Regions from separate parts of the Brevibacterium metallidurans genome, predicted to be linked through region 2. Evidence: predicted binding sites of a transcription regulator. Region 2 holds the regulator's gene; the other holds the start of a gene.
What was found. The regulator LexA, encoded in region 2, represses DNA repair genes until DNA is damaged. The targets are predictions, from matches to a motif close to TCGAACANNTGTTCGA.
Positions count from the first base shown of each region.

Region 1 (3,883 bases), on a different contig from region 2:
GTACCACTGGACCGGTTTGCTCCAGACGTCATCGAGCGGCTCGGTCCAGGTGTCGCCGGCTTCCTCACGTCGTCGCGCCGACTCCCATGGATCCGCCTGCCTCGCCGGCATCAGCCGTTTCATCGTCACAGGGTCGGAACCGACGGGCAGACACGGCTGCTGGGCGACGTTCTTCCAGTTGAGCAGATCCGCGAGCCGCTTCCGGCGTCGAGCCTCCTGACTGCGCTGGTATTCCACGTCGATGCGTCGGATGCGTTCCGCCTCGGCGGCCGCTCGCGTCTCCTCTTCCTCCCGACGCCGGATCTCCTCTTCATCGGGAGGGAATTCGACATCGTCTTTCGGTGGCGGGATGAGGTGATCGGGTATCGGCACCTCGCCCGGACTGAGACCGCACAGTTCCGCGAACTCGAATGCGTGGGCAACATCGATCGGCTGATCCGGAGCACGGGACTTGGTGGTCACCCCGTGTTTGAACTCGTACTCGACGACGCCTGATTCGCGCATTCGAGCACGGAGGCGCCCCGCGGTTTTGAGCGCATGATGCCGTTTGCACAGAGGGTGGAGGTTGCCGAATCTGGTGAGTCCGCCTGCGAGCGGTTTGAGATGGAAGAACGGATCGACGTGATCGATCTCCGAGGTCACAGCCTTGCGTGGACATCCGGGGACTGTGCACATCGCCCATTGTGCGATGAGGGTCTTGCGCACATTGTTCGGTATCCGATAGGTGGTCGCTTTGGCGTCGATCGGTGTGCCGGTGGCCGGTTCGGTGAGGATCCTCGTCACCGTCGAGCATCGGCCGGCGATTCGTCGGGCGGTCTCTGCCGGAATCGGGGATCCGTCGGGGAGGACTCCCGGAAGCTTCGAGTCACCGAAGAGCGAGAGGAACGGTACGGTGACGACGACGCCTGCCTGCATCGCCAGCCACCATTGGTGGGTGGGCATCGCGATGACGACCATGCTGTCGATGATCACCGGTTCGTTGAGACCGAAGGCGGAGAAGGCACTCCCCGAGGCCGGCGGACGGTGCGCGTTCACGCCGGCACCTGCGGCCGACCCGGAGAGTCCGGCCCTGCCGTCGCCTGCTGCGCGTTTGATGACCTCACCGGAATCCATCACAATCGAGCCTTCGGCGTCGATGTCGAAGAGCAGGTTGCCGTCGGCGTCGAGAAGCGGTTCTTCGCGGGTGGTCTGGAGACCGGTCACCGGGTTGATCGATCGGACCTTGAGAGCCAGTTTGGGCTGCGGCCGCGTGATGATGTCGTACATGAGGTTGTCCATTGCGCGGTCGTCGACGATCTCGACTCCGGGCGGCAGGTCGAATCCGGCTCCGCGACGCGATCGCACCGCACGAGCCATCGCCTCGACCCGGCGGAAGCACGCGTGAAGTTCGTCTGCCGGACCGTTGAGCGTCATGACCGCTCCGCCGTTCTTGAACGTGTGAAGGTCGACGCGACGTCGTTCGGCAGCGATCTTCGATCGGTCCTCCGGCGGCTCGAGGACGTTGATGAACTTCCGCAGTGAGATGCGCAGCTTGTCGCTGGTGACATCTGCACGCCGTGCGGCGAGGTGCTCGTCGATCCTCGGAAGGTACCTGAAGGCTACGGAGCGGCAGAGGTCGGCGACGACGGCGACATGGGCCATGGTGAAATCCCCGGTGCGGACTCGATCGGCGAAGCGGGGAAGACCGTGGATGATCGTGAGGGCGACGCCGAGGTGACGGTAGGCCTTGGCTATCGACATCCCGAGGATCGTCGCCGTCTCTGCAATGTCCTCGGCGGGGACGTTGTCGCTGATCCAAGCCGACATGTCGGTGCCCAGACGGAATTCGGGGAACTCGACCGGAGGTTCCTGCGTTTCGGTCTCCAGGTCTTCTGCGTCCGAGACCGTTTCTCCTTCGACGGCATAAAGACACGTGTGGTCGTGTGTCATCCGAGCGCAGAAGTCAGCGTCGTAGACGGCGAGCACGGTCGAGGTTCGCGGCACATGGACGAGATCGGTCGACGCACCCGTGTGAGGACCGAACTGCGCCGCGGAGGATTGAGGACAATGCGACGTTGTGGTCGACGCGGCTGCTGACTCGGCGCGGGTGGAAGCTTTCGAGGTGCCGGAGGCGGCAGAAGCAGAGTCGGCCTCGGCACTCTCGGTGCACCGCGCGACGGCGGCGACGATGGATTCCACTCGATAGGGAGTGTCCCCTGCAGGCAGAGGCGCACCGAAGAAGCGAACGGCCCGTTCGAGGACGATTCCGGCCGTCACTTCGAGCACTCTGAGCTGCACCTGGTCGGATTCTGCGGCGATCTCGGAGAGCTCGGCGACACTCGATCCGATGCGCACTGTATGGCGAGCGCCTCCGACAGCATTCCGGCCAGCGACACCCGGCAGGGGACGAGCGGTGCGCTGCTCGTTCACGTTCGGTGCGTCCTTCACGGTGTCTCACCTGCCTTCGACGTCAGTGTCGGGGAAGTGCTTCTGGGAATGCGATTCCCTAGTACATCAATGGTATTCTATTCGAACGTATTCCGTGAATACATAATCTGAAAATTCTTCTATGAATTTTCATCCTCTCTGATATCCTCCTCTGCTCTGTGATTCCCATTGTTGCATTCGGCACTGACATGGGAATCCGACGAGCAATCGTTCGGAGACACCGGAGGTCGGCGGAGGATGACAGCGCAAGCGAGGAGCCGTGACCATTCGGCAGCGTCAGTCCCTGCGCCAGCCTCAGGACCCATAGGTGGCGTCAGCCCCCGCGTCCGCATCAGGACCCCGACGCGGTCGCGTCGATGTCGGACCCCTGGTCCCCCACCTCGGCGAACCGGCTTCGCGTCGGCCAGGACAGGGCGAGGTAGAGGAGGAACGAGATGACGAACGACGGGATCGTCGCTCCCAGTGGACTCGGCCACACGTAGGTGAGGAGGTAGGAGGCGAGCGCGCCGACGATCCACACGATGACCGCGGACCAGTTGACGCCTCGGACGTAGGCGTAGATGCCGCCCTCGTCGCGGAGGATGTCGCGGGTGTAGACGCCGCGTTTGATGATGTAGTGGTCGACGATGAGGATCGCGAAGACGGGGACGAAGAACGCGCCGATCATCGTGAGGAAGTCCGTGTACTAATCGAGCAGAGCCAGCCAGGTCGAGCCGATGATCGAGATCGCGCCGAGGATCAGGGCGACGGGCAGGAAGCGCAGCCGTGAGCGGCTCCTGGCTCCGAGCACTGAGTTGACCATTCCGTACACGACCATCGTGTTCGTGGCCATGACGGAGAGGAAGATAACGATCGCGAGCGGCCAGCCGAAGCGGTCGGCGAGCGCGGTGGGATCGAAGGGCTCGGCGGTGCCCCCGTCGAGGAGGATGAAGCTGAAGGCCGTGAGACCGAGCAGCATCGCCAGCACCGTCGAGGTGATGTATCCCAGCCCCGAACCGACGATCCCCGCCCGCTGACTGCCGGCCAGCCGGTTGAGGTCACCCGAGAGCACCGTCCACGAGATCGCCGTGGCGATGACGATGTCGAGTGCGAGCACCGGAGTGAATCCGAGTCTCTCATCAGCGGGGATGCTCATGTATTGGATCGGCGCGTGGCCGGTGAACGCCGTGACGAAGACATAGGCCATGACCAGGAGGATGAGGAGGGCGAACCACGGTTCGGCCTTCTCGATGCCTTCGTGGCCGAGGATGGCGAGCTCGACGACGAGCGCCTGACAGAGCACGGAGAAGAGGATGGGGTTGGAGAATCCCGTCGTCTGCTCGACGACGTAGTTGACGCTGATGCCTGCGAGCATCGCCTGCAGCCATGACCACCCCATGAGGATGACGACGTTCGCGGCCACCGGCAGATAGCTGCCCTTCGCGCCGAACGCGCCCCGGGTGATCGCCATCGTCGC
Region 1 covers NZ_BAAAAF010000007.1:54,391-58,273, reverse strand. Annotated here, with positions in the region: gene AACX88_RS10440 (HNH endonuclease signature motif containing protein) at 1-2,409, opposite strand, end outside; partial or broken gene AACX88_RS10435 (purine-cytosine permease family protein) at 2,759-3,883, opposite strand, start outside.
Region 1: AACX88_RS10440 (HNH endonuclease signature motif containing protein) is a predicted target of LexA. The motif match lies at 2,627-2,642, and genes of this name have one in related genera.

Region 2 (3,883 bases):
TGGACCGTCAGGCCGGCATGGAAGGCGATCGATTCCAGGGCGTGTGAGGTCATCGATCCGGTGAAGTGTCCGCCGATGAGGTGGTACTGCTGGCCTTCGGGTTCGCCTGCGTGGACGAAGTAGGGCCGACCGGAGATGTCGATGACGCACCGGGCCAGGGACTCGTCGAGGGGGACGAAGGCGGCACCGTACCGGCGGATGCCGGCTTTGTCGCCGAGCGCCTCGGCGATGGCCTGACCGATGACGATCGAGGTGTCCTCGACGGTGTGGTGGACGTCGATGTGGGTGTCGCCTGAGGAGGAGACGTCCAAGTCGATGAGGGAGTGCTTCGCGAGCGCCGTGAGCATGTGGTCGAAGAACGGCACGGTCGTCGAGATGTCGGACTTCCCGGTGCCGTCGAGATCGAGCGCGACGGACACGCTCGATTCGGATGTCGACCGCTCAAGCTGGGCCTGCCTCATAGTGTGCCTTTCTTCGTGTGCAGCGCGGGTGGTGCGCTCTCCATTGTCCCAGGGTCGCGGACCCGGCGTTGACCGGGGCGACCTCTGACGACTCAGTTCGCCGAGCGCCGTCTCAATTGAATGAGCGCCGTCTCAGTTCGACGTGAGCAGAATGCTGGGATCGGTGTCGACGATATCGCTGATCGCTGTGAGGAACGCAGTCGTCTCAGCCTCGGTGCCGGCGTTGACACGGGCATGATGGGCGATGCCGATGTCGCGGATGAGGATGCCTCGGTCGAGCAGCTTCTGCCACAGTTCGGCCGGGTTCGCGATGTTGCCGAAGAGGACGAAGTTCGAATCGCTCGGGTGCACGGTGAAGCCGAGTTCGGCCAGGTGTGCGGCGATGGCGTTGCGGGAGTCGATGAGCCGGTCGACGTTGCCGAGCAGGAGATCCGCGTGGTCGAGTGCGGTGCACGCGAGGACCTGCGTGACGTCGGAGAGATGGTAGGGCAGGCGCACGAGGCGGAGGGTGTCGATGAGTTCAGGGGCGGCGATGGCATAGCCGAGGCGCAGACCCGCGCACGCGAACGCCTTGCTCATCGTCCGGGAGACAACGAGGCGGGGGCGGCCCTCGAGGAGGGTCATCGCCGAGGGCAGTGCGGGGCGGGAGAATTCGGCGTACGCCTCGTCGACGATGACGATGCCCGAGCAGTTGTCGTAGGCGGCTTCGATGACGTCGAGGCCGAGCGAAGTGCCGGTGGGGTTGTTCGGAGTGCAGAGGAAGACGATGTCCGGGTCGACGCGGGCGACTTCGGCAGCGACCGCCTCGGCGGTGAGACCGAAATCGTCGTCACGGTCGGCATGGACCCATTCGGCACCGGTGCCGGTGGTGATGAGCGGATGCATCGAATAGCTGGGCGTGAAGCCGAGCGCGGTGCGCCCGGGACCGCCGAAGGCTTGGACGATGTGGGAGAGGACCTCGTTCGAGCCGTTGGCCGCCCAGATCATCTCCGGGGGCAGGTCGACAGGGGTGCCGGCGCGTTCGTTGACGCCGTCGAGGTAGCCGACGAGGTGCTCGCGCAGGGCGGTGAACTCCCGGTCCGGGTAGCGGTTGAGTCCGGACAGATGCGTGTCGACGGCTGCCCGCATCGCCGCGACGACGACATCCGGGATCGGATAGGCGTTCTCGTTGACGTTGAGCTGCACCGGAACGTCGAGGTGAGGAGCGCCGTAGGGCTCCCGTCCGACGAGATCGGCACGCACTGGCAGAGACTCGATGTTTCCCACACACCGATTTTAGCGCTGGGGAACGTCGAGGCTCTGGCCGGGGTGGACGACGGGCGAGGACAGGTGGTTGAGCTCGACGATGTCGGCGACGACATCGCGGGTGTCCCGGTCGAGTCCGAGGTTCGAGGCCACGGTCCAAAGCGACTCTCCCTCACCGACGACGACGGCGTCCGCGGCGACGCCGACGACCTCGTCCCCGGCGACCGCCTCGGCGGTGAACGTCTGAGCGGAGAAGAAGAGCGTGCCTCCGATGATGGCCAGCGCGCACAGTGCGGTGCGGAGCAGGCGGACGGCGCGTCGGCCACGGGTGGTCAGATGCATGGGGGAAGTCTTCGCAGACATTGCATTTACCTCTTTCTTCGTACGATTCCACCCGCAATGGGTAGAACGTCTGTTCTATTCAACATGCCATTCGAACATATGTCCAGTCCATCTCGAACATTTATGAGACAATGAACGAGAACCAGCGTTGTTGATCGGTCTCGAACAACCATCCCAGGCGGCACTGACACGAGATCTCTCGAGGCGGTTCGACCGGTGGGAAACGGCGGGATTAGAACGAAGGGGAGAGAGCAATGGTGCAGAGCAAACGAGGCAGAGGACGGCCGCGCAACGAGGATGTTGCCAGCGAGATCGCCGCGGCCCGCAGCGATGAGGACGAGGTCGAGATCCCCGACGGTCCGACCGGGGCCGGGGACTTCCGGCTCTCCCCCAGGCAGCGGCTCGTGCTCGAGACGATCGAGCGCGCCGTGGTGACCAACGGCTATCCGCCGAGCATGCGTGAGATCGGTGAGGCAGCCGGGCTCGCGTCGCTCTCAAGCGTGGCGCATCAGCTCTCCCAGCTCGAACGGCTCGGCTACGTCCGCCGCGACCCGAAGCGTCCGCGGGCGATCGAGGTCGTCAACCCGTTCGAAGAGGAGGAGGCCGAGCGCGCGAAGTACGAGGAGCTGGCGAACAACACCGTCCAGGTCCCCGTCGTCGGGCGCATCGCCGCCGGCGGGCCGATCCTCGCCGAGCAAGAGATCGACGACGTCTTCTCCCTGCCCACGCAGGTCGTCGGCTCAGGTGAGATGTTCCTGCTCAAGGTCGTCGGGGACTCGATGATCGAAGCCGCGATCTGCCACGACGACTGGGTCGTCGTTCGCAAGCAGCACACCGCCGACAACGGTCAGATCGTCGCCGCCCTCCTCGACGGCGAGGCGACGGTGAAGACGCTCAAGCGCAAGGCCGGGCGGCAGTGGCTGCTGCCGCAGAACAAGGACTACGACCCGATCGACGGCACCTATGCCCAGATCATGGGTCTCGTCGTCGCCGTCATCCGCCGCCTCTGAGGTCCAGCGGCGTTTGAGGGCATTGCCGTTTGAGCGCAGGTCCTCGCCGAGGTGGTCGACTGTACACACGAATGCCCCCGACCGATGGTGGTCGGGGGCATTCGGCATTTCCGAGGCGTGTGCGCCGGCTTGTGACGAGCGCGGCATGCGACTAGCGGGGCTTGCGACGAGCGCGGTTTGCCCTCTGCGGAGGCCGCCCAGCCCATCCACCACCTTCAACTCCACACACCACCTGTGCACGGGTGGTTTATCGCGCTGCGCCGACGTTGTGCGGAGCCGGACGGAGGAAATGACGCTGCGCGTGCGAAATGGGGCTGCGGGTGCGAAGTAGGGCTCGACGTAGGACGCGCCGTCATCCCTTCGCGGGGTCGTCCTCCTTCGTCGCGGCCAGGCGCCCCAGGGCCGTGCGCACGAGCGCCGAATCCGTCGTCGGCCACATCCGCGGCATCGAGTTGACGAGGTACCCGGCGTACCGGGCCGAACGCAGACGCGAGTCGAGGACCGCGACGACGCCTCTGTCCCCGGTCGAACGAATGAGGCGCCCGGCGCCCTGGGCGAGCCGGAGCGCGGCATGGGTCGCGCTCACCGCCATGAAGCCGTTGACCCCACGCCGGTCGGCGTCCCGGGCACGAGCCTGCATGAGCGGGTCGTCGGGCCGGGGGAAGGGTATCCGGTCGATGATGACGAGTCGGTTCGTCCGCCCGGGCACGTCGACGCCCTGCCACAGCGACATCGTCCCGAACAAGCACGCCCCGTCGTCGGCGGCGAACCGGGAGACCAGCGACGGCAGACCGTCATCGCCCTGCAGCAGGATCGGCAGGTCGA
Region 2 covers NZ_BAAAAF010000013.1:62,207-66,089, reverse strand. Annotated here, with positions in the region: gene hisB (imidazoleglycerol-phosphate dehydratase HisB) at 1-461, opposite strand, end outside; gene AACX88_RS14205 (histidinol-phosphate transaminase) at 594-1,727, opposite strand; gene AACX88_RS14200 (LysM peptidoglycan-binding domain-containing protein) at 1,737-2,048, opposite strand; gene lexA (transcriptional repressor LexA) at 2,303-3,058, shown strand; gene AACX88_RS14190 (ATP-dependent DNA helicase) at 3,411-3,883, opposite strand, start outside.